DNA from 3 places in the Virgibacillus ainsalahensis genome. Region 3 is predicted to be linked to each of the others. Evidence: riboswitches for the same ligand, from Rfam matches in the RefSeq annotation. Region 3 holds a riboswitch; each other region holds the start of a gene.
The links. A riboswitch is a leader RNA that binds a small molecule or an ion and turns the genes downstream of it on or off. The one in region 3 is predicted to bind S-adenosylmethionine.
Positions count from the first base shown of each region.

Region 1: another riboswitch for S-adenosylmethionine. It lies ahead of ACZ427_RS16070 (5-methyltetrahydropteroyltriglutamate--homocysteine S-methyltransferase); the one in region 3 lies ahead of metK (methionine adenosyltransferase).
Region 2: another riboswitch for S-adenosylmethionine. It lies ahead of ACZ427_RS19045 (O-acetylhomoserine aminocarboxypropyltransferase/cysteine synthase family protein); the one in region 3 lies ahead of metK (methionine adenosyltransferase).

Region 1 is NZ_AP043943.1:3,262,097-3,270,323, reverse strand. It holds gene ACZ427_RS16080 (hypothetical protein) at 1-60, shown strand, start outside; gene ACZ427_RS16075 (fructose bisphosphate aldolase) at 124-1,017, opposite strand; gene ACZ427_RS16070 (5-methyltetrahydropteroyltriglutamate--homocysteine S-methyltransferase) at 1,185-2,288, opposite strand; SAM riboswitch class I at 2,399-2,500, opposite strand; gene ACZ427_RS16065 (SLAP domain-containing protein) at 2,611-2,994, opposite strand; gene ACZ427_RS16060 (ABC transporter ATP-binding protein) at 3,220-4,164, shown strand; gene ACZ427_RS16055 (ABC transporter permease) at 4,164-4,895, shown strand; gene ACZ427_RS16050 (ABC transporter permease) at 4,892-5,578, shown strand; gene ACZ427_RS16045 (sensor histidine kinase) at 5,608-6,705, shown strand; gene ACZ427_RS16040 (response regulator) at 6,683-7,291, shown strand; gene ACZ427_RS16035 (Maf family protein) at 7,418-7,999, opposite strand; gene galT (UDP-glucose--hexose-1-phosphate uridylyltransferase) at 8,219-8,227, opposite strand, start outside.
Region 2 is NZ_AP043943.1:3,842,004-3,850,230, forward strand. It holds gene ACZ427_RS19020 (ABC-F family ATP-binding cassette domain-containing protein) at 1-899, opposite strand, end outside; gene ACZ427_RS19025 (hypothetical protein) at 1,098-1,727, shown strand; gene ACZ427_RS19030 (helix-turn-helix transcriptional regulator) at 1,771-2,751, shown strand; gene ACZ427_RS19035 (YpmS family protein) at 2,778-3,413, opposite strand; gene ACZ427_RS19040 (SGNH/GDSL hydrolase family protein) at 3,418-4,263, opposite strand; gene ACZ427_RS19045 (O-acetylhomoserine aminocarboxypropyltransferase/cysteine synthase family protein) at 4,617-6,320, opposite strand; SAM riboswitch class I at 6,430-6,545, opposite strand; gene rarD (EamA family transporter RarD) at 6,638-7,564, opposite strand; gene megL (methionine gamma-lyase) at 7,993-8,227, shown strand, end outside.
Region 3 is NZ_AP043943.1:1,251,344-1,259,570, forward strand. It holds gene ytkD (RNA deprotection pyrophosphohydrolase) at 1-220, shown strand, start outside; gene ACZ427_RS05885 (ABC transporter permease) at 246-1,052, opposite strand; gene ACZ427_RS05890 (ABC transporter ATP-binding protein) at 1,036-1,851, opposite strand; gene ACZ427_RS05895 (ABC transporter substrate-binding protein) at 1,864-2,853, opposite strand; gene pckA (phosphoenolpyruvate carboxykinase (ATP)) at 3,054-4,640, opposite strand; SAM riboswitch class I at 4,856-4,963, shown strand; gene metK (methionine adenosyltransferase) at 5,152-6,354, shown strand; gene ACZ427_RS05910 (gamma carbonic anhydrase) at 6,402-6,914, opposite strand; gene ACZ427_RS05915 (tetraprenyl-beta-curcumene synthase family protein) at 7,002-8,084, shown strand; gene mnmM (tRNA 5-(aminomethyl)-2-thiouridylate-methyltransferase MnmM) at 8,113-8,227, opposite strand, start outside.

The DNA.
Region 1 (8,227 bases), 1.9 Mb from region 3:
AGACAGGAGGTACGGGAGCGAGGACTGGATGAGAGACAGGAATTAAGAAATATGGATTAGGGAGATGCAGAAAAAAAGGGACTTGGCCTTTCAATTCAATGCCAAGTCCCTCTTTCTATGTGATTAATTTTTATTAACAGATGCATCATAGATGGATTCAACTGCTTCTTTTAACGTTGCATTGAATTCTTCATCAGACTGATTGACATTCAGGTTTGCGCTTAACGCTCTTGAGAAGCTGGCGATTAATCCATCATTTTCTTTTAATTTTTCATTTGCTTCTTCCAGGGAATAACCGCCTGAAAGTGCAACAACTCGTACAACACGTGGATGATCGATTAATTCTTTATACGCATTTGGAGTTGTTGGGATTGATAATTTCAGCATGACATTCTGGTCTGCATTTAAATTATTCAAATGCTTCAATATCTCATCTTTTAATATTTCTTCGGATTGTTCTTTGTCTTTACTATGGATATCTACTTCCGGCTCTATAATTGGTACAAGCCCGGCTTCAATAATTTGGTTTCCTATCTCAAATTGCTGGTCAACGACTTCTTTAATTCCCCCAGTATTTGCTTCTTTAATGACTGAGCGCATTTTTGTACCAAAAATATGGCGTTCGTTCGCGCGGTTTAGTGTTTCCTTCAAGTTATCAATTGGTTTCATTTTCTGTACGCCGTTGGAGATGTCAGCCAATCCTTTGTCGACTTTTAAAAATGGTACAACACCTTTTTCTTCAGCCAGATAGTCACCAGTGTATTTGCCTTCGATTTCACGATCCATTGTTTGCTCAAATAAAATGGCTCCAAGAATATGCTCAGGATCAAAAGCAGGTGAGGTAATGATTCGTGTACGCATTGCATGTACAAGATCGAACATTTCCGTTTCATTTGAATAATCATTTTCAGAAACACCGTAACTCGCTAATGCTTTTGGAGTACTACCGCCACTTTGGTCCAGTGCTGCGATAAATCCTTTTCCGTTCTTGATTTTTTCTAATTGATTTTCCTGCATTTACTCCACTCCTTTTCAGTCGTCAGATTTTTTTCTACAAGGCAGAAGAAACTCCCACATTCTCATTGTATCACTTTACGGATGGTTGGGCTAAAAATGAGGAAGTCTAAAACCAGTTTATCCATAAGATGCCCCCCATGTCCTTTAGACAGAAGGGGAAAGGGAAATTACTTCCATATTTCTTTTGCTGTGTCGACAATATATTTTAATTTTGCCCACTGTTCATCTTCTGTTAATTTATTCCCGTGGTGAGTCGATGCAAAGCCACATTGTGGACTGATGCATAGCTGTTCAAGCGGCACATATTTAGATGCTTCTTCAATACGAGACTGAATGACTGCTTTATCCTCCAGTTCACCGGACTTGGATGTATACACACCAAGAACTACACGTGGTCCGCCGTCTGGGATATGTTTCAACGGTTCAAAGCTTCCAGAACGATCATCATCGTATTCCAGGAAGAACCCGTCCACTTTTTCTTTGGCAAAGAAGGTAGGTGCGATTTTTGCGTAGCTGCCCTCAAACGCCCATGCAGACTGATAGTTTCCACGGCATAGATGTGTTGTAATCGTTAAATCTTCCGGCTGTCCTTCCAATACTCCATTTAACACGCGTATCGCTAAATCAATACGTTCCTCACGTGATAATTCGGTGTCTGCAAAAGGGATGTCCGGTGCAGAGAGACCTGCAATATATACATCATCAAGCTGAAGATAACGGCAACCTGCATCATAGAAAGCTTTGATAGCATCACGATACGCCTGGACAACGTCTCCTGCAAAGTCTTCAATGTCGGGATAGATTTCAAAATTTGGAATACCTGCATTAAAGAGCTGGTTCGGACTTGGAATGGTTTGTTTTGCAATGGCACGATCACCAACGATTTCTTTAAAATCCTTGAACTGTTGAATATGTGGATGGTTCTCATTAAAGGATACTTTTCCGCTAATACGAACATCATATTTTTCTGTTTCCACACCAACGAAATTAAATCCGTGCTCCGGTACATATCCTTCCACACCACTTAGTTCCTCTAGGAAGTCTGTGTGCCAGAAACGGCGACGGAATTCTCCGTCTGTCACGGCACTCAAACCAACTTCAATCTGCTTATCAACAATTTTTTTAATTTCTTCTGTTTCAATTTGGTACAGTTCTTCTGTTGAAATGACTCCTGTCTCTCTGTCTTTACGTGCCTGGTGGATGCGTTCCGGTCGTAATAGACTTCCTACATGATCTGCTCGAAATGGTGCTTTTACTGTTGTCTTTGTCATTTAATCTCCCTCTTTCCCAAAAATATTTGTGAAGATAATCGAAAGCGTTTCTGCAATTAAAAAATCCCCTTCTTTATAAGAAGAGGCTTGTGGTTACGAAATGTTCGCTCTTCTTATCTTCAAGTAAATTCTGCTGGAATTGGCACAGTACTTATAATTAGTCCGCTGCCGAGGCTTCAAAGGGCCAGTCCCTCCACCTCTCTGGATAAGAATGTGTTACTTATTTAATTATTAATGTTAAAGATACAGATATTTAAACAGTATGTCAATACGAAAATTGAAAAAATTAAATAAAATCTTAGTTGATTTAGAAGCAATTGCATTATAATGGTGCTTCGATTTTACCCGGGATGTCCATATTTGCAGCTGTTTCCATTTTATCTTTTGGAAAAATAAACGCCCATGGGACACTTGTTTTTGCGGGAATCTCTAATCTTGGAATTGTAAATACATTGCTGGCAATTGTTTGGTTATGCTGGTTAAAGGTCAGGGTTTTATTTTCAAATTTAATCGTTTCATCGGTCCCATTTTGGACAAGGACACTGATTAATAGATCCCCAAGATAATTGGTCGCGTTCCATAGAGGGATGTAAGTAACTTCATCTGTTACCTGTCTCTTTGTTTCTTCAAAAACTTTTATAATCTTTTCTCTATCCTTGTCAGGAAGCGCCTGCTCCCACTTTTCTTCAAACTGGAGTTCCTGCATCGTTAACACCTCATTATTCGGTCATATTCGGGGCGAATTTCAGACTATATAGACAGTTTATATTTTTTATGACAAAACAACAAACGATAAGAATACAGACTTTGCTAACAAACCTACTCTCATTGGATGGCATAGCAGCGTTCTAATATTCAATGACAAATGTAACTATTCAAAGGACATGAAAATTATCATACTTAAAACATAATAAAAGAAAGGATGTAAAATATGACGATTGCTTCTATGCGAAATGTTGTAAAACGATACGGGTCAAATGTTGTGCTGGACTATATAGACCTGAATATACAAGAAGGGGAAATTATTGGTTTGCTTGGTCCAAACGGGGCAGGCAAAACGACATTAATTCAGACATTGATTGGAATGACGCCTTTTGAGCGCGGAGAGGTTAGTATATTCGGTCAATCCAAAAATCCCTTCTCCAATCAGAATAAAGGAAAAATAGGGCTTGTTACTCAAGAGATCACAATATTTGAAGAGTTGACGGCAAAGGAAAACTTACAATTCTTTGCAGGTGTCTATGGTCTAAAAGGAGAAGATAAGAAGATTCGAGTGGAAGAAGCATTGCGATTTGTCGGTTTGGGAGATAAATCCAAACAGACACCGGCCAAATTTTCCGGTGGTATGAAGCGAAGATTAAATATTGCGTGTGCATTGACACACAGGCCAACGTTTTTAATTATGGATGAACCAACTGTCGGTATTGATCCACAATCAAGAAATTATATTTTAGAAGCGGTGAGAAAGTTAAGGGAGAATGGTACGACAATATTATATACCACCCACTATATGGAGGAGGTTCAAGCAATTGCTTCCAGAGTGGTGATTATGGATCAGGGGCAGATTATAAAAGAAGGCACAGTAGATGAATTGATTCAAACGATTCAACACGAAGAAAAAGTAAAAATCGATGTGACCAATTCTGACAGCGTTCCAGTAAACCGCCTGGAAAAAATCACCGGAGTGAAAAAGGTTATGGTATCAGGAAGTCAGATAACTGTAATTTCTGCCTTTAATTCTGGTAATCTAGATCGAATCATCTCACTTGTGAAGGAGCACGCTGGAGTAATTGGAATCCAATCAGATAAGCCAGATTTAGAGGATGTTTTTCTGACGTTAACTGGGAAGCAGCTTAGGGATCAGGGGGGAGAATAATGAGGGTTCTTTCAACGATCAAATTTACGGCATTAAGAATGCTCAGAAACTATATTGTTTTAATCCTGCTGCTTGTAGTGCCCATTATTCTACTTTCCGTTTTTTCTTTCATTCTTTCAGGTGCTGAAACAGACGCAGGAGAACCTTATATAAATGAAAATGCAATTACGATGGTGCTTGTCTTTCAGTTATTTGGTGGTTCGGTTGTAATGAATTATATTTATATTGATTTCTTTACGGAAAACAAAAAAAGAATTTATTCTTTGCCCTTTAATCAAACCATGTATGCTTTTTCCATTATGATGTGTGGGATCATATTTTCCATTTTACTGGGTATTATTCTCATGGCCTTTTCGCAATTTGTTTTGGGGGTCACCTGGGGAAACTGGCTATGGGCGATTTATATCATTTCCCTAATGGCGATTTTATCCAGTGTTGTTTGCTTGATCTTCACATTCTCCGTGAAAAACTTTAAGGTTGCAGAACGGTTAAGTGAAGTGTATGGGGTTGGTTTTGTTGTTTTGGCGGGGTTATTTTTCCCGATGCCGGAAACCGCAGTTTTTGACTTTGTCAATACTTATGTAAATCCACTAACTTTATCGATAGAAGCGATTTATGAGATGAAGAACGCTAACGTGGCAGAAGCGTGGTTTCCAGCTAATATTCTCCTGATTGCGACGGTCATTCTCTTTATTCTAATGCTTGTTATGGGAAGGAGGAAAATAATATGACAATTTTTCATTTTGCTTTAAAAAGAAGCTTCAGTAACAAAACAAATATTGCTTTCCTCATGCTTTTTCCCGTCGCGTGTATTTTTTTCCCTGAAGGAGAATATTGGCCATTTCTTCCTTATGGTTACCAGTATTTTGGAATATTGCTTTTATTTGTCGGTATCCGTTTAGCAACCATTATGCTTGAGGATCGTTCAAAAGGAGTAGTTAAACGGTTGGCGGTAGCACCGGTTACCCATTTTCAATATTTAAGTCAAAACCTTTTAGCTTATGTTTTCATTTTAATACTTCAATGTATTATTGTTGTTTATGGTGGCGTGCTTTTTGGGCATGAACTTTATCAACCAGGCTGGCTATTACTTTTATATGTTTCTTTCAGCTTTACTTCATTAGCTATTGCGTTAGCATGGATTTCCATTTATCGTAATAAGGATACATCATTTCTAATTTATATGTCACTTATCATCTTGGTTGTTTTAGTGAGCGGCATCATTGTTCCATTGGAAATGTTTCCTGATCTGTTAAAGCGGATTGCTGTTATATTTCCTACGTACTGGCTTGTCGAAGGGCTTGATTGGATCGTTTTTGGAGAAAGTGTTTCTGAATTTCTGCTAATTAATGGCGTATTATGGCTATATACAATCGTTTTTATGATCATTGGCAGTGTAAGAAAAATTAACTAGCGTTTACTAGATAGATTAGGGTGAATGTAATGAAAGAACCGATGTTATATATAAATGTATGGCGTTTTCTGAATATCGTTTTGCTTATTCATTTATGGGTAATTGCGGATTCCACCATCCATACATTCGTCCTGATCCTTCTACTGTTAATGATGGTGAGTTTACGCTGGCGTTTTTCTTTGCCTGTCTGGACGGTTTTGTTTGATCTATTCTTTTGCTTTTTATATTTTCCTTATTCCGATATTAGTTACTTTGGACTGGCGCTGCCGCTATTCGAGCTTGTATTAAAAGGGAAATGGCTGCTATCTGTTTTGCTTTTTCTGGGTGTGTTTTTCTTATCCACATCATCAAACCTTATTTATTGGTATTTTCTCCAGGCCTACTTTTTTGGAGCCTTTTCGTACTTCATGTTAAAGAATCAGCAGAAGTTTAGGCTGGAAACGGATGAACAACGAAAATCCAGGTATGAGCTGGAGCAGATGAAAGCAGATTTATTGGAAGCTAATAAAAATGCATCACATCATGCAGAACTGATGGAAAGATACCGGATATCCAGAGAGCTTCACGATCATTTAGGGCATGATTTGACTGGTGCAGTGCTAGCACTACAAGCCCATGCGTATGTCCAGGATACAAAAGAAGCGGAGAAACTTCTCGAGGAAGTCAAACAGCGATTGGAGCGCAGTACGAAAGATTTAAGAGAGACCGTTCATAATATGACTCCAACTACATTGATTGGTGTTGAAAGCCTGGAATACATTGTGCAAAATTTTCAACTGATGGAGATCCAGTTTCAAAAATCAGGTAATATGTTACTGGTACCGGCTCATATATGGGGACTGTTAGAGTCCTGTTTAAAAGAGGGTTTAACCAATGTTGCCAGACACAGCAATGCTACAAAAGTTGGGGTAGATCTGCAGGTAACAGAATCTATTGTACGTCTGTTCATTCAGGATAATGGGACAACGGTAAAGAGTCATCAGGCAGGTGGCGGTTTAAGAAGCTTGCAAATACGGGCCAGGTCTTTAGGTGGAAGCTTATCCACCGGCAGGAAAAATGGTTTTTTCCTTGTTTGCGTAATTCCTTTAGATAAGGAGGTAACAGATGAAACTACTAATCGTGGATGATGATCCACTGGTTTGCCGGAGCTTGGAGCTATTGCTTGGCAAAGAAAAGGATTTCGATGTAATCGGTGTAGCGGGCAATGGTCAGGAAGCAATCGATTTTTGCCACAATCATCCGGATGTTATTTTAATGGATATTCAAATGCCGGTAATGGATGGGATTGAAAGTACAAAGCGAATAAAAGAACAGTGGCCAACTACTCAAATTCTCATGTTAACTACATTTCAGGATGAGAAAAATATTAGGCTGGCATTAAAAGCTGGGGCAGAGGGGTATTTATTAAAATCGTCATCCATTGAAAATATGGCCCAGCAAATAAGGGCATTAAAAGCAGGGTCAACGGTTTTGGATGCAGATGTATTAAAAACAATTATGGAACCAGACAACGAATTATTGAAAGGTTTAACAGAACGAGAAGCCGATATTGTTGATCTAATAGCACAAGGGCTTTCGAATAAAGAAATAGCTGAACAGCTCTTCCTAAGTGTCGGAACTATTAGAAATATGCTATCTGTTATTTTAGATAAACTGGAAATCCGTGATCGGACACAACTGGCCATTTATTATTGGAAGAGAAGGAGAGACTGAACCAAAAAGCAGGCAGGGTGTAACTTATGCCTTCAAAAAGAGTAATCAAAAGTCAACTATAGCAATGGATGGTGGGCTTATCTAATTACACCAAGGTTCACCTGCATTTTCGGTCGGGGAGTTAAGTTAATTTGTATGCTCCGGATAGATAGAAAATCCCTTAAGTTCCCTGACTACACTGGAAACAGGCAAGCCAACGACATTGTAGTAATCCCCAATAATTTGTTTCACAAACATAGCTCCAATACTTTGAATTCCATAGGCACCCGCTTTATCGTACGGTTCATTCGTGGATACATACCAATCAATTTCTTCTTCTGTTAAAGGCCAAAATTCTACCTTTGTTTGTTCAACAAATACACGTTCATTATCGGATGAGCGTATCATTACACCGGTAAATACCTCATGCACGGCCCCACTTAACTTCTTGATCATTTGATAAGCATCTTCTTTGTTCTCAGGTTTTTCGTAAATATGTTGATTGTAAGAAACGATGGTATCCGCAGATAAAATCACTTCATCCTCCTGTTCAATGGGAACATTCCTGCCTTTCAGTAAGGCTAGTTGTTTTACCTTTTCCAGTGGATCATTTGTATTGATCAGTGATTCATCGGTTTGTGGTTTTCGAATGGTAAAAGGAATTTTTACCTGACTTAAGAGCTCCTGTCTTCGTGGTGATGATGACGCTAAGATAAGTTTTTTTGTCATATGTTTCCCTCCATATCTATGAACCCTCACAAAGGTGCAACTATTACGTGACTTAAATCAAGAGCAACAAGTCTTTTTGGTGGGACGAGTAATCGCAGTCCCAAGTCTTTTTGATGGGACGAGTAATCGCAGTCCCAAGTCTTCTTGGTGGGACGAGTAATCGCAGTCCCGAACCCAAACTTTATTTTTGTCTGACCAGCTGAATCCAAGTTTACCATATTATCCATT
Region 2 (8,227 bases), 1.3 Mb from region 3:
GATGGTTTAATATCATCAAGTGTAATGTTATCAAGCATTTTTTTACGGGAAGTCGCCTGTTTCGATTTCGACGCATTCGCACTAAACCTGGCGATAAAGCTCTGCAGCTCTTTGATTTTTTCTTCTTTCTTTTTATTTGCATCCTGAGCCATCTGGGATGCCAGTTGACTGGATTCATACCAGAAATCATAGTTTCCGATATAAATTTGGATTTTTCCATAGTCAACATCAGCAATGTGTGTGCATACTTTATTTAAAAAGTGTCTGTCGTGGGAAACGACGATGACGGTATTTTCAAAGTTGATCAGGAACTCTTCAAGCCATTGGATTGCCTTGATATCAAGGCCGTTTGTCGGCTCATCCAAAAGCAGGATATCCGGATTGCCAAAGAGTGCCTGTGCCAAAAGCACCTTCACTTTCTGGTCTTCGGTTAACTCTGACATTTGCAGCATTTGAAGGGATTCATCAATTCCCAGTCCCTTCAGGAGAACAGCTGCATCAGACTCTGCTTCCCAACCGTTCATTTCGGCAAATTCGCCTTCCAATTCAGCAGCACGCATGCCATCTTCCTCGGAAAAGTCGGCTTTCATATAAATGGCATCCTTTTCCTGTTTTACCTGGTATAACTTTTCATGCCCCATTAAAACTGTCTCGAGCACTTGATTCTCTTCATAGGCAAAGTGGTCCTGTTTTAATACCGCAAGACGTTCACCAGGGGAGAGGGAGACATTTCCGGATTGTGGCTCAACTTCACCTGAGAGTACTTTTAGGAATGTGGATTTACCAGCACCATTGGCACCAATTAATCCGTAGCAATTTCCAGGTGTGAACTTCAGGTTAACATCCTCGAATAACTTTTTATCACCATATCGTAAACTAACATTAGTCACATTTATCATTTTACTTAATATTCCTCCAAAAATAAGATATCATGGTAAGCTTAAGCTATTTGAGGCATTTCGTCAATGTTACAGCCCGTATAGATAAGAAATTAGAAAATTAGCTTGAATATTCTTCATCTTTTTGTAATAGTAGAAAAAAGAGGATTGTTTTGATACGTTGGATGCCGTGTTATAGTATGCGGGAGGGGGAAGGTCATGGGAGAGAGGGCTATTTATTTACTATTTACGGATACGGGGACTTATTTGAATAAAGCAATCAATTATTATACAAAACAATCACTGAATCATGTCTCCATCGCGTTTGATTCGGAATTAAAGGAAGTTTACAGTTTTGGCCGCAAACACCCGAGAAACCCGTTTGCCGGAGGGTTTATAAAGGAAGATATTCGATGTGATCTGCTCAAAAAATCCAATTGTGCTGTGTATGCATACATGCTGACAGCCGTTGAACATCAAACAATGATGCGTCATATTAAAAAAATGGAAGCTGAGAAGCATAACTATAAATATAATTTTATCGGTTTAATTGGAGTATTGCTGCATATCGAAATCAATCGCCAAGATGCTTTTTTCTGTTCTCAGTTTGTGGCAAGTCTGTTGAAGAATTTGGGAAAATTCCGATTTGAAAAGCCCCCCTGCTTTATCACGCCTGCAGATATAAGAATGCATGAAGGAATGCAGCTGATTTACCAAGGGAAACTTGGTGATTATCAGGATTACATGATGAACACACAACAGAATTTAGCGATAGGTCAACAGACAACACCAAAGCAATCTATGTTAATTTCAGTATCTGCGAAAGTAAAACAATTTGTTCTCAAATAAAGGATTATGTCCAGTGTTTCAGCTGTTTGAGGAGGGACGATGAATGGAGAGGGGAAGTAATTACCGACTCTTGAAAATCAGAGAAATATTATTTAAAAATACAGATGACCAGCATGAGTTGGGGATCAATCAACTCAGTGAAAAATTAAATTACGTAATTCCCGATAAGCATTTCGACAATCGGACAATTAAACGTGATCTGGAAATACTGGATGCGCTTGATTTTGAAATTATGCAAAACAAAGGGAAGTTTGGAAAAATAATGTACAGTCATCAGGCCCGTCTGTTTGAGACTTATCAACTTCGTTTGATGATTGATGCTGTTCTATCTGCGCGTTTTATTACCGATAACGAAAAAAATAATTTAATAGATAAAATAAAGCAGCTAACCAGTGAGCATATTGCCAAGACGTTTCCTGAGCCTGTTTTATTTAGTCAATCGGCGAATATAGACTATGAGCAGGTGAAGTTGAATATCGACTTTGTCCACCGGGCGATAGCCGGAAAAAATGTACTTACCTACCAGTACGGGAAATTTAATGTGGATAAAAAGTTCGAATTTAATCGGGACGGCTATCGTTATCATGTCGATCCATATGCTCTAATCTGGCAAAATGATTATTACTATTTAATCGGCCGTTTTCATAAGACAAATGAAATAAGGCATTATCGCCTCGATCGTATGCGCAATATTGATATTAAGAAGAAGGGCTTTAAGAATGTTGATTTTGACCTGCAAAGCTATGTAGACCGGAGTTTCCATATGTTTGCAGGAGAAGAGATCCGGATAAAAATCCGTTTCCACATAAATCTGCTGAATGTTGTGCTGGATCGTTTCGGACATGAAGCGGATATCAAAAGTACGGATGAAAATCACTTTGTATTAGCTACAAAAGCCAAGCTGTCGGACGGTCTCATCAATTGGATTCTTACATGGGGAAATCAGGCACAGGTACTGGAGCCAAATCACCTCGTCCTTACAATGAAGGAAAAAATACGGCAGATGATGGAAATCTATGAATGAAAGCAACCATTATTTGATCTATTTAATTATGGTCGCATCTGTTCGATTCCCAATGACCGATAAGGAACATTAAGCTTAAAAGACAGGTGATTTGCTTCAAGGTCGATATGTTCCACACTAACCTCAAGGTTACTTTGCAGGTTCATTTCTGTAACCGCAATATAAACTTCTTCTTCATTTGGATGAACGGTTACCCAATTTGGCATTGGCAAATATTTTTCCATATAACTCATAATTTTTTCATTGGGAAGTTGTAATAAGCCAATCGATATTGAATTTAGTTTTAACACAAGATCTCCGTTTTCCTGTACAAGCGGTTCGAAATGCACAGATAGCGGTACAGTGGATGAGAAAACAGGTAGTTCCCCCATTAAATGGACATCTTCCTCCAATGATATACTGTACTGGTGATCAGATCCTATTAACAATTGATCAAGGTAGCCATTTACCAGCTGGTTTAAATTCTGCTTTGATGTACGGATTGTAAATTCAGAGCTTTCCACTGCTTCCTGTGAATCGCGCTCAGACATTGGCACCTCTGAAACCGGCCAAAAAATGAGTGCCAGTATCATAACGACGAAAAGGACGTTTATGATCAGCAAACCGTAAAATAAATTTTTCCATTTGTTTTTCTGCTGGCGACGTTCTTTTCTTGCCATCATTACCTCATCCTTCATCGTTTGTAATATAATCCAATACTCTTTGTGCTATCCGCTGATAGCCAAAATCATTCGGGTGAAAATGATCCTCTGCGAATAACTCAACGTCCGTATCATCAAACAGGTCGACGGTAGGGATGAAGGTTACTGTCTCTTCTTCTGCTGCAATCTTTTTACTCGTATTATTCCAGTCCTCAACGATGATGCCCAGTTCTTCAATTTCCTGGAAATATTGTTGGAAAGGATTGTAAAAACCAATCAGATAAATTTCTGATTTTGGGTTGATGTCCTGTATGGTTGTGATGATTTCTTTCAGTCTTTCTTCAAATTGCCTTCGCCCCTGGTCAAAATCCTCCAATTTCAGGTTCGTAAAGTTCTCTTTTACTATTTTCATAATGTCATTTGCACCGATTGTTATTAATGTGATATCCGCCTGCGCAAGAGATGAGGAAATTCCCGGATCATTCAGGCGTTCCAGCAGCTGGACGGACCGATTCCCGCGTTTACCAAAATTATCAATCGTAACAATTTGATTATTTTCATTGATTGCGCGGTCTAATATGCCGACATATCCACCTTCTTCATTATATGCACCTACACCTTGTGTGAGTGAATCACCGATAGCGACTATACGTGACTCCCGTTTGGAAAGAAAATTGATTGCATTTTGTAATCCTTCCATGACAATTTGGGAAAACTGTCGGTGTGTAGGTCCTTCTTCCGTTGTTACATGCTCATCTTCAGGTTCCTCCTGTTCGGGTTCTGGATTTTCTTCTTCCTTTTCCTCAGATACTTCAACGTCTTCTTCCTGTGGGATTGTCACATCATCAAAGTTGGCTGTGGGACGATTCATCCAAAAAAAGATTCCCCCCAAAAGAATAAAAACCATAATTGCAATAAAAAAGTGCTTTCTCCTCAACTGTATCACATCCATGTTGTGATATTATATAGTTCCCTATTATAAGTATAAGGGGCTAATTTTTCTATATGTTACTTTCATTTTACAGATTAAAAAATCGCCTTGCAAAAAGGCGATTTATAGATTGATGTGACATATATATTTTTTCCAATATATAAGGATTTTAAACGTTAAGATATTGTTACAACTTATATTCATGTTGAAATATAACTTCCAAGGCGCTGGATGGTCAAGTGCCTACGGGATTGATCATCCAGCGACAGGAAGTGATAATTCATTGGCTTTTGTTAAACTTGGGCACCTACGCGGGAAGCTTGATTCGCTCGTAAACGAATCGCCTGATCATAAGGGTTTTTGCCTGTTACGATCGATATGCCTGCTTTATCAGCATTTTCCTGTGATTTCTGATCGACATCAGAAGCGTTTTCGGCCCATAGGATCTTTCCTTGTTTATTGGCAACTTCTTCGATAATGGATGCAGAAACTTGTTGATCTTTTACCCAAATGGCATCTGCTTCATCCGGAGCATTCGATACTTCATCAATGGCAATTACTTCAAATCCAATTTTTTCCAATTTCTCACTGGCTTGATCGGCTGAAACTGTTGCAATCACCTTCTTGCGTATACCACCATTACTGCGGTCAAATGGGGAAGATAGCAACCATTTAACTACATCTTCTTCTGTTGGTTCATACAACCCCGGCTCACCTGTAGCAGCTGTGATTGCCTGATCCAAATCAGCAAGAACATCCTGTGGTGATTCGATTCCAACGGACAACCGAACCAATTCTTCCGTTACTCCACTTTGTTTAAGGTCCTCGACACCTAATTGCTGATGTGTTGTTGATGCAGGGTGAATAATTAATGACTTGGCATCCCCAACATTGGCAACATGGGACCAGAGTTTAACACCATCGATTAATTTTCTGCCTGCATCACGTCCGCCTTTAATTCCAAAAGTGATTATAGATCCATACCCGCCTGCTAGATATTTTTTTGCAAGGTTGTGGGACGGATGTTCCTCAAGACCAGGGAAATTAATCCATTCAACTGCTGGATGCTTTTGCAGGTATGCAGCGACTTCCTGAGCATTTTTGTTGTGGCGTTCCATTCTCAAGTGCAGTGTTTCTAGTCCCTGCAATAATAAAAATGCATTGTGAGGACTTAATGCCGCACCAATATCACGCAACAGCTGTACACGGAACTTTGTGGCAAAAGCCGCAGCTCCCAGGTCAGCATAACGAAGCCCATTGTAGCTGTCATCCGGTTCGGTAAATCCAGGGAATTTTTCGTTATTCCAATTGAAACGGCCGCCGTCGACCATCACACCACCAATTGTCGTGCCGTGACCACCAATCCATTTTGTTGCAGAATGGACAACAATATCAGCACCCCATGCAAGTGGTTTTGTCATATATGGTGTGGCAAACGTATTATCAATGATTAATGGAATGTTATTGTCGTGTGCAATTTCGGCTACTTTCTCTACATCGAAGACATTAAGACTTGGGTTTGTGATAATTTCGCCAAATATAGCTTTTGTTTTATTCGTAATGGCAGCCTGTATTGCTTCATGATCCGTACCATCTACCAATTTCACATCGATTCCGTAGCGCGGCAATGTATTTACGAAAAGATTGTATGTACCACCATATAAATTACTGTCGGCGATGATTTCATCTCCTGCAGAAGCCAGGTTTAATATGGAAAGGGTAATCGCAGCCATCCCGGATGAGGTTGCTACTGCGCCTACACCGTCCTCAAGCTGAGCGATTCGCTGTTCAAAAGCATCAACGGTTGGGTTCATGATACGGGAGTAAATATTTCCCGGTTCTGCCAGACCGAACAGATTTTGTGCATGCTCTGTATCACGAAAAACGTATGAAGTTGTTTGATAGATTGGTACTGCCCGTGAACCTGTAGTAGGGTCTGGTTCCTGACCTCCGTGAAGTAGTACTGTTTCCGGGTTGTGAAAATGAAAGTTAGTCATGAATGATTCCTCCTTGGATTTTGGATGGTTTGGTATCGTACTGGAACGTTGGAAAAGGAATGAAAAAGCCCTCTTCCTAAGAAGAGGGCGTATATTCGAACCGGTCCTCCTCTTATCTTCCAGATCATGTGACCTGTAGGATGGGGCACCTTTAAAGCAATTTCATCTTGCATTAAGGTTGCCGGGCTTCGCAGGGCCTATTCCCTCTGCCACTCAGGATAAGAGATTTAATTTTTCTGAATTACTCAACATTATAGGCTGAAGCCTGACAGCCTGTCAACTATTTTGCCAAAATAAATATTTTTCGAACAGTTGTTTTATGTATTTCTTTTTCCTGCTCCGGCGTTTTTTTGTTTTGAAACAGGCCGTTTATATGAAGATGCCATATAAATAATTAATGCGGCCCAGATAAATAAAAACGCGATTAGATGTGCTTGCGTGAATGGTTCATTATATAGAAATACACCTAGAAACAACATAATTGTTGGGGCAATGTACTGCAGAAAACCGATCATAGCGAGCGGGATTTGTTTAGCCCCACTTGCAAACAGCAATAATGGAACTGCAGTAACCACTCCTCCACCCATTAAAAGGAGATTTGTTGCGGAAAGAGGAGTCGCCATAGAGAATGCATTTTCGGATAGTGTAAAGACGTAAATCAGGGCGATTGGTGTAACAATCAATGTTTCAATGGTTAAACCGAACATAGCACTGAGATCGACCATCTTTTTCAATAAACCATAAAAAGCGAAGGAAAATGCCAGAACGAAAGACACCCATGGGAATACACCGAAACTCACGGTTAAATAAAGTACACCGACAGCTGCTAGAATAAATGAGAGAAACTGCCTTCCTGTATACTTCTCTTTTAATACGATAATTCCCAACAGAATGCTGACAAGTGGGTTGATATAATAGCCCAAACTTGCCTGGACGACATAATCACTGTTGACCGCCCAGATGAATGTCAGCCAGTTCAGGCTGATAAAAATAGAGGCGAGGCTAATGCCAAGCAATTGTTTCTTTTTCTTCCAGATTCGTTTACATTCCATGATGAAGGCGGGAAATTTCCCTGAAATTAAAACAATTGCCAGCATAAAAGCAAACGACCATATAATTCGCTGTGCCAGTATTTCTCCGGCAGAAACATTGTCGACCATTTTCCAATAGATTGGAAGAAACCCCCATAAGAGATATGCCCCTGCCGCATATGTAATTCCGATTTTTTCCTGGTTGTTTTTCATTCTTCTTTCCCCCATTAATGAAGTAAACCAATTTTAGAAGGTATTACCGGATTAAGCAATCTACCTGCTCAATCCGAAAAGGCTCCGCGGGCTAGCCTAAGGTCCGTAGATCTATCCCAACCGCTGCCTGTAATAGCACGCTTTAAAAGGCTGTTTTCTAATAGATTATTTTTTTTGATACAAAAACGATAAAATGCGACATAATTTGAACTGAAGGTTGATGTTTTTAACTCTAACGGAAATCAACCCAGTGATATTGTACGTCGCAACATCGTATTTTATATCAATTGCGAAGTTTGAAAAGGAGCATATTATGCGATAAGAGCATGGAAAAATGAGCTGTGAGGAATGAACGCTTTCAAACGATAGTATTATAGGTTAATATAGTAGTTAGAATGTTTTAAAAACAATTGACGGAGGTTTATTTCATGTCAAAAAAACAAAAAAACTTTGAAACGACAGTTATACACGAAGGATATGATTCAAAAGATATGCTCGGAAGCCTGGCTGAACCATTATTCCAAACATCAACCTATACATTTGATACAGCAGAACAAGGGGAAAGACGCTTTGCCGGTGAAGAGGAAGGATATGTCTACTCCCGAATCGGAAACCCGACAGTAACAATACTAGAAGAGCGGATTGCGGCACTTGAAAAAGGAG
Region 3 (8,227 bases):
ACAGTATCGTGTTGATGGGAAAAGTGAAACGGTTATAAAAAATGTTTACTTTGCTTATGTAGACCAACTAGCCCCCCAAGAAACCTATTATGAAACTGCAGGCCCTGTTTTGATAAAAACACTTCCATTCAATGTAAAGCATAACGAATCATACAGTTTCATGATGAAAGATGGAGTCTTGGACCATTGTATGGAGTATATTAAAAATCGCCTATATTAAAGCATAGGCGATTTTTAATCTCTGTTTATGTTGTATGCTTTATGAGCCATTTTTCCAATTTCTCAACAATCTTATACATAATTGCTGCAAATATGGCGATAAGAACGAGACTGGACATAACTAGCGAAAAATCAAATACTTGGAACCCGTAAATGATTAAATAGCCCAATCCTTGTTTTGAGACAAGGAACTCCCCAACGATTACACCAACCCAGGAAAGCCCCACATTCACTTTTAATGTTGAAATCATTGCCGGCATTGTCGCTGGGAAAATTGCTCCTTTAAAGCATTGCCATCTAGTTGCACCAAAACTTTTTAAAACTTTTTCATAGTTTGGGTCGACTTCGTTAAATGCAGAGTAGATAACAAGTGTTGTAATGATAACAGATATAATTGCTCCCATTGCAATGATGGAAATGTATCCCGGTCCCAGCGCGACAATGATGATTGGTCCGAGAGCGACCTTTGGCATTGCATTCATTATAACGAGATAAGGATCCATTATATTGGAAAAGCGTTTGGAGGACCATAATAAAGATGCGATGATTATCCCTGCAACTGTTCCGATTATGAACCCTAATACTGTTTCAAATAACGTTACCTGAACATGTAGCAGCATCGACCCATCTGAGATTCGAGAAGCCAGCAATTGGATTACCCTGAATGGTGAACTAAACAATAATGGGTCAATCCAATAAAGTCTGCTGGCAATTTCCCATAGAGCAACAAAACAAACGAGAATACTGATTTGCCATACGAAAACAATTTTCTTTTCCTTTTTAATTTTCCTTTTATAGTTTTCAAAAAGGTGCTGGTCAGATTTCTTTTCCATTGCTTTGTGATCCCACCTTCTTCTCGTGAGGAACTATTTCTTTTTTGTCCAACTCTTCCCAAATTTTATCGAAAAGTAGTTGATACTTTGCGTGACGTCTTACCAGAAATGGACTTTCATCACGTAATTCAATTGGAACTTCAAAAACCTTTGCAAGAGACCCCGGATTGGCATCCATCATGAATATTCGATCACTCATAGCGATGGCTTCTCCAATATCATGGGTTACCAGGATTGTTGTTTTTTTATAGGATTTTAATAAGTGGGATACAAGATCTTCTAATTTTAGTTTTGTCTGATAGTCAAGTGCTGAAAAAGGTTCATCCAGCAATAATATTTTCGGGTCATTAACCAATGTGCGCACAAGTGCAACCCTTTGACGCATCCCACCGGACAGTGAGCTCGGATAGGATTCAGTCACGTCTGCTAAACCAACTTCACGTAGTAAATCCAATGCAATTTCTTTCGTTTCTGTTGTGTTCGTGTCAGAAATGGTAGGTCCTAATAAAACATTATCAATAATTGTTTTCCAAGGAAATAAATAATCCTGTTGCAACATATATCCAATCGCCAGTTCGGACTCTGAAATTGGCTTCTGCTCAAGGAGTACATCACCGGAGGTTTGTTCCATGATTCCTGCGATGATGGAAAGTATTGTAGATTTCCCACAGCCGCTGGGACCGAGAAGTGCAATGAACTCGCCTTCTTTTATGGAGAGTGATATATTATTTAATGCTTTGGTGTAGCCATTTTTTGAAAAATAATGATGGGAGACTTTATCTAATGTTAGAAATGACAAATGAATCCCTCCTTAGTTGCTGATAACTTCTTCAGCAAATTCCGTATTTACAAGTTCTTCATATGGAACATCTGCCGGAAGTTCTCCGGATTCTTCCATAATATTTTTAAGGTTTTGCCATTCTTCTTTATTCAAAATCGGATCTGTTGCAAATGATCCCTGACTTTTATAACGGTCAATGGAAGCGGCGAGCATATCTAAATCTGTATCATCGAAATATGGCTGTATCGCTTCTGCTATGTCCTCGGCGTTGTTTTCCTTTACCCATTGCTGCGCTTTATAAATAGCCCTGGTGAACTTGCTCACGGCCTCTTCATTTTCATCCATATAGCTTTGCTTCGTCATAAATACGGTATAAGGTACTGTACCGGATTCTTCACCAAAAGAGGCAACAATATGACCATTTCCTTCTTTTTCAAAAACGCTTGCTGTTGGTTCGAATAATTGAACATAGTCATAGTCGCCAGATGCAAAGGCTCCCGGAATATTAGCAAAATCAATGTTTTGACTTAATTCTAAATCACCATGTGGGTCAATATCATGCTTTTTCAATACAAATTCACCAACCATCTGTGGCATACCACCTACACGCTGCCCTAAAAAAGAGCTATCTCTAAGGTTTTCCCATGCGAAGTCAGGCTGAGGTTCTTTTGCTACAAGAAATGTACCATCTGTTTGAGTTAATTGTGCAAAATTAATCGCATAGTCTTTGGAATCCTGTGCATACACATAGATGGAAGTCTCTGACCCAACCAGCGCAATATCAGCACCGTCAGACAATAAAGCAGTCATTGTCGTGTCGCCGCCCCATGTTGTTTGCAAATCAACATCCAATCCTTCTTCTTCAAAGAATCCCTTTTCCAGTGCTACATACTGCGGGGCATAAAAAAGGGAGCGAGTCACTTCAGCTAGACTGATTGAGGTTTTACTATCGGTATTACATGCAGAAAGAAAAAGGAGTATCAGACAGGAAAATACAGTAAATACTTTTATTTTTTTCATATCATTCCACCCTTTCATTTAAATAGTGATATGTCATCCCAGTTTATGCTTATTTAAAAAAATGTGTGAATGCCCAGTGTGGGCTTTTGGTAACTTTTTATATTTGCTTAGCTGCAAAAAAAGCCGACCTCCACAATGGGAGGTCGGCTTCGTTCTTCGATATAAATTAATTCCTTTTGGGATGAGGAATATATAATTGGTTATGCTTTATAAACAGGTCCTGCCTGCTTTATTTCATTACTAGCTTTAGAGAACTTCTTAAAATTCTCATGAAACTTCATTGCCAATGATTTTGCTGCAGAGTCATAAGCATTTTTGTCTTTCCACGTGTTTTTTGGAACTAATACTTCATCAGGGACACCTGGGACATAGGTTGGTATTTCCAACCCAAAAATTTCATCTTGCGTTGTTTCAGCTGAATTTAGTTCTCCTTCTAATGCGGAATGAATCATTGCTCGTGTATACGATAGTTTCATACGCTTACCTACACCATATGAACCACCAGTCCAGCCGGTGTTTACCAAAAAGACATTGGAATTATGTTGATCAATCTTCTCTCCGAGCATTTCTGCATAAGCGGATGGTGCCAATGGCAGAAACGGTGATCCGAAGCAGGCTGAGAAAGTTGCCTGAGGCTCTGTGATACCACGTTCAGTACCAGCAAGTTTGCTCGTATATCCACTCAGAAAATGATACATTGCTTGTTCTTTTGTCAATTTGCTTATTGGTGGCAGTGTTCCTGACGCATCCGCTGTAAGAAAAATGATTGTGTTTGGGTGCCCAGCGACACTAGGTGAAAGAATATTATCGATATTTTCTAAGGGATATGCTGCTCGTGTATTTTCCGTTAAAGATGTGTTATCATAATCCGGCATCCTCGTTTGTTCATCAAGAACAACATTCTCCAAGACAGAGCCAAACCGGATGGCATTAAAAATCTGTGGTTCTTTTTCTTGGGAAAGGCTTATGCATTTCGCATAGCATCCACCCTCAATATTAAAGACACCATTTGGACTCCATCCATGTTCATCATCACCAATCAACCGGCGGTATGGATCAGCGGATAATGTTGTTTTACCTGTACCGGATAATCCGAAGAATAAAGCAACATCACCTTCTTGACCGACATTAGCAGAACAGTGCATGGATAAAATATCCTGCCGGGGAAGTAGATAGTTCATGATAGAAAAAATGGATTTCTTTATTTCTCCGGCGTATTCCGTTCCTCCGATTAACACAACCCTCTTTTTGAAGGAAATTATAATAAATGTTTCTGAATTTGTACCATCTTCAGCAGGATCCGCTTTAAAATTTGGCGCAGAGATGACAGTGAATTCAGATTGATGGGATTTGAGTTCCTCCTCTGTCGGTGTAATAAATAATTGACGGGAGAATAGATTATGCCATGCAAATTCATTGATGACTTGAATAGGCAGGCGGTATTTTTCATCTGCACCGGCGAATCCCTTAAATTGATACAACTCATCTTTAGTTTTTAAATAGGTAATCATTTTTTCATACAGCTTGTTAAATGAATCTTCATCAATTTCCTGGTTAACAGTACCCCAATCAATATATTCATTACAAACATCATCTCTCACAATGAATTTATCCTTTGGTGAACGCCCTGTATAGGCTCCTGTTGTGGAAACAACTGCACCCGTTGCCGTCAGTACCCCTTCATCATGGGAAAGAATCTTCTCAACTAATTGAGGCACGGATAAATTAGCTTGCAGATTATGGTGGGAATAAATATCCTTTAAACATGGTCTTTCTACCATTTTCATATGAATACCTGCCTTTTTAATAAATTTTAATTTAATTATACTCATTTATGATAGACATGAAATTGTTGAATCTGATTATTAGTATAACACATTAAAATGAATAGTCCATACTAATAAAAAGATTTATTGATAAAATTTTATGTATTCACTAATATAATGTTAAATTAGTTGACACAGAGCGCGTGTTTCGGTAAGCTGAATTTCGAACGGATACTCTCTTATTCAGAGTTGGTGGAGGGACAGCCCCGATGAAGCCCAGCAACCATCACATCATGTGAAAAGGTGCTTACCTGTTGCAAGGATATCTCCTTGAACAATAAGAGTGAAAGGCCATGAACTCCTTTCCTCATGACTGCAGGAAGGGCTTTTTTACTTTAATAAGGATTTTAAGTATAAGAAACCCTAGGCTGTCGCCAATGATTGACGACAAGTCAAGTATTACTTTGGATAATATCGAAATAAAAATGGAAATAGAGTACCGTAATTAACTATCAGGGGAGGATTTAGCCATATGGCTGCCAATCGTCGTTTATTTACATCAGAATCAGTAACAGAAGGACATCCGGATAAAATCTCTGACCAAATATCAGATGCTATTTTGGATGAACTTTTAAAAAAGGATCCATTTGCACGTGTAGCTTGTGAAACAACTGTAACTACAGGGCTAGTATTGGTTTCTGGAGAAATTTCTACAAATACATATGTGGATATCCCGGCAATTGTCCGTCAAACCATTAAAGAAATTGGGTACACTCGTGCGAAATTCGGCTTTGACGCACAAACATGTGCTGTATTAACAGCAATCGATGAACAATCTGCTGATATCGCCGGCGGAGTGGATACAGCATTGGAAGCGCGCCAAGGAAAAATGACAGATGAGGAAATTGATGCTATCGGAGCAGGGGATCAGGGATTAATGTTCGGTTTCGCCTGTGATGAAACGGAAGAATTAATGCCGCTTCCTATTTCCTTAGCACATAAATTAGCGAAACGGCTATCTGAGGTACGTAAGGAAAAGATTCTCGACTATCTGCGTCCAGATGGGAAGACCCAAGTCACTGTGGAATATGATGAGAATGATCAACCGGTCAAAGTGGATACTATTGTTATTTCCACCCAGCATCATCAGGATGTGACAACAGAACAAATTGAAAAAGACATTATTGAACATGTGATTAGACCAGTTGTTCCTGATGAGCTGTTGGATGGTACTACAAAATACTTCATTAACCCGACAGGCCGTTTTGTGATTGGAGGTCCTCAAGGCGATGCAGGATTAACCGGACGTAAAATTATTGTTGATACTTATGGTGGTTATGCTCGTCACGGTGGGGGTGCATTCAGTGGGAAAGATTCTACGAAAGTGGATCGTTCTGCTGCGTATGCTGCACGCTATGTGGCTAAAAATATTGTCGCGGCAGGACTGGCAAAAACATGTGAAGTGCAGCTTGCCTATGCAATCGGGGTTGCAGAACCGGTGTCCATTGCGGTCAATACATTTGGTACAGGAATTGTAAGCGAGGAAGAATTAGTAGGAGCAATTCGTAAATTATTTGATTTGCGTCCTGCAGGAATTATCCGCATGCTTGATCTCCAAAAACCAATTTTTAGAAAAACGGCTGCGTATGGTCATTTTGGAAGAACGGATGTTTCACTCCCATGGGAGAAGACGGACAAGGTGGATGAATTAAAAGCCCTTATTGAAAATAAATAAAATAAAAACGGACAATGCAGCACTCCGCATGTATTGTCCGTTTTGTATTATAAATCCGTGTTTTTTTTATAATACTCTCCTTTTTCCACATAAGAACTTCTTACCCGTTCCATTTCTGCAAAATCTTCTTCCGTCAATTCACGGACGACCTTTGCCGGCCTGCCCATGACCATTGTATTTGCTGGGATTTTTTTACCTGGTGGCACAAGGCTTCCTGCCCCCACAAAGGCATTCTCCCCGATTTCAGCGCCATCCAGTATAAGGGATCCCATCCCTATGAGCGCATTTTTTCGTATAACCGCAGAGTGTAAGGTCACCTGATGACCGATTGTCACATCATCTTCAATTAATAATGTACGATCAGGACTTTGGTGAAGCATGGAAAGATCCTGAATATTCACCCGTTTGCCGATGCGGGTTGGTGCTACATCCCCTCGGATGATTGTTTTAAACCACACGCTTGATTTTTCACCAATGGATACGTCACCGATTACCAGGGCATCTTTTGCGATAAATACTGATTCATGGATAGAAGGTTCTGTATTTTTATAAGCATGCATATTTGATTCCTCCTGCAAAGTATGATGATATAGGTATAGTATAACAAAAAAGATGAAAACTTTCGTAATATAGATGGAGGTGTTGAATTGACAAGCAGTATACCAACTTCGGCATTCACCTTAATGCTAACAGTATATCGGAAAGTTTTTCCTGAGGTCGAGAAAGAATTATCCTACTGGAAAAGCCGTGCTGAACAAATACCAAATGAGGAATTACGGTCGCAAGCACTTGCAAGTATCGAGGCAAAACGGTTTCATTGTCAGGGTGGTGGTGTTTATGCATTACTTGCAGGAGATAAGTGGAGGGAAGCAATCCAGTTTATAACAGCTTATCAGACAATCAGTGACTACCTGGATAACTTGTGTGATCGCAGTACATCGATGGACCCAAAAGATTTTAAGCTTCTGCATCAAGCGATGAGAGATGCATTGACACCAGATAATAACCTGAAAAATTATTATGAGTTACGAGAAGATCAGAATGATGGAAGATATTTAACCGAGCTTGTCCAGACTTGCCACAAGACAATAAGAAATCTGGATTGCTATAATGTCTTGAAAGCATACTTACGAAATCTGGAAGGGCTGTATAGTGATTTACAAATACATAAACATGTCACTGTTGATCAGCGAATCCCACGATTAACGATGTGGCATGAACAGCACAAAGAACAAGCACCTAACCTAAGCTGGTATGAATTTTCTGCTGCTTGCGGGTCGACACTTGGTATTTATTGTCTCGTATCTTATGCGTTAGGTGGAAAGATGACGGAAAAACTGGCCGAAAAATTTTATAAAGGCTATTTTCCATTTATGCAGGGGTTACATATATTATTGGATTACTATATTGATCAGTATGAAGATCTGGAGGAGACGGATTTAAACTTCTGCAACTATTACGCAGATCAGAAAGAGTTAAAAGAACGTTTCATCTATTTTATAGAACAAACGAAGAAGTGTGTACAGGCATTACCTGACCAGAGGTTTCATCAAATGGTTCAGATGGGACTTGTTGGTTTATATCTGGGTGATCCAAAAGTGAAAGAACTGGCAGGTGCAACCGATATGAAAAAAGCGCTGTTAAAAGCGAGCGGACCAACTTCGATTTTTTTTCATTGGAACTCGAAAACATATTATAAGTTGATTGAAATCCGGAAACAAAAGGCTTAAAAAAACCTCGTTCCATAAATTTCAATCATTATTTCTTTTGGATTGCTAATATAAACGGCGGGTCATTTCTTTGGTTAATAAACCCATACTGTAATACATTATATTTCTTCTGTTCGAGATGCAGTACATGTTTTAACAGGGCA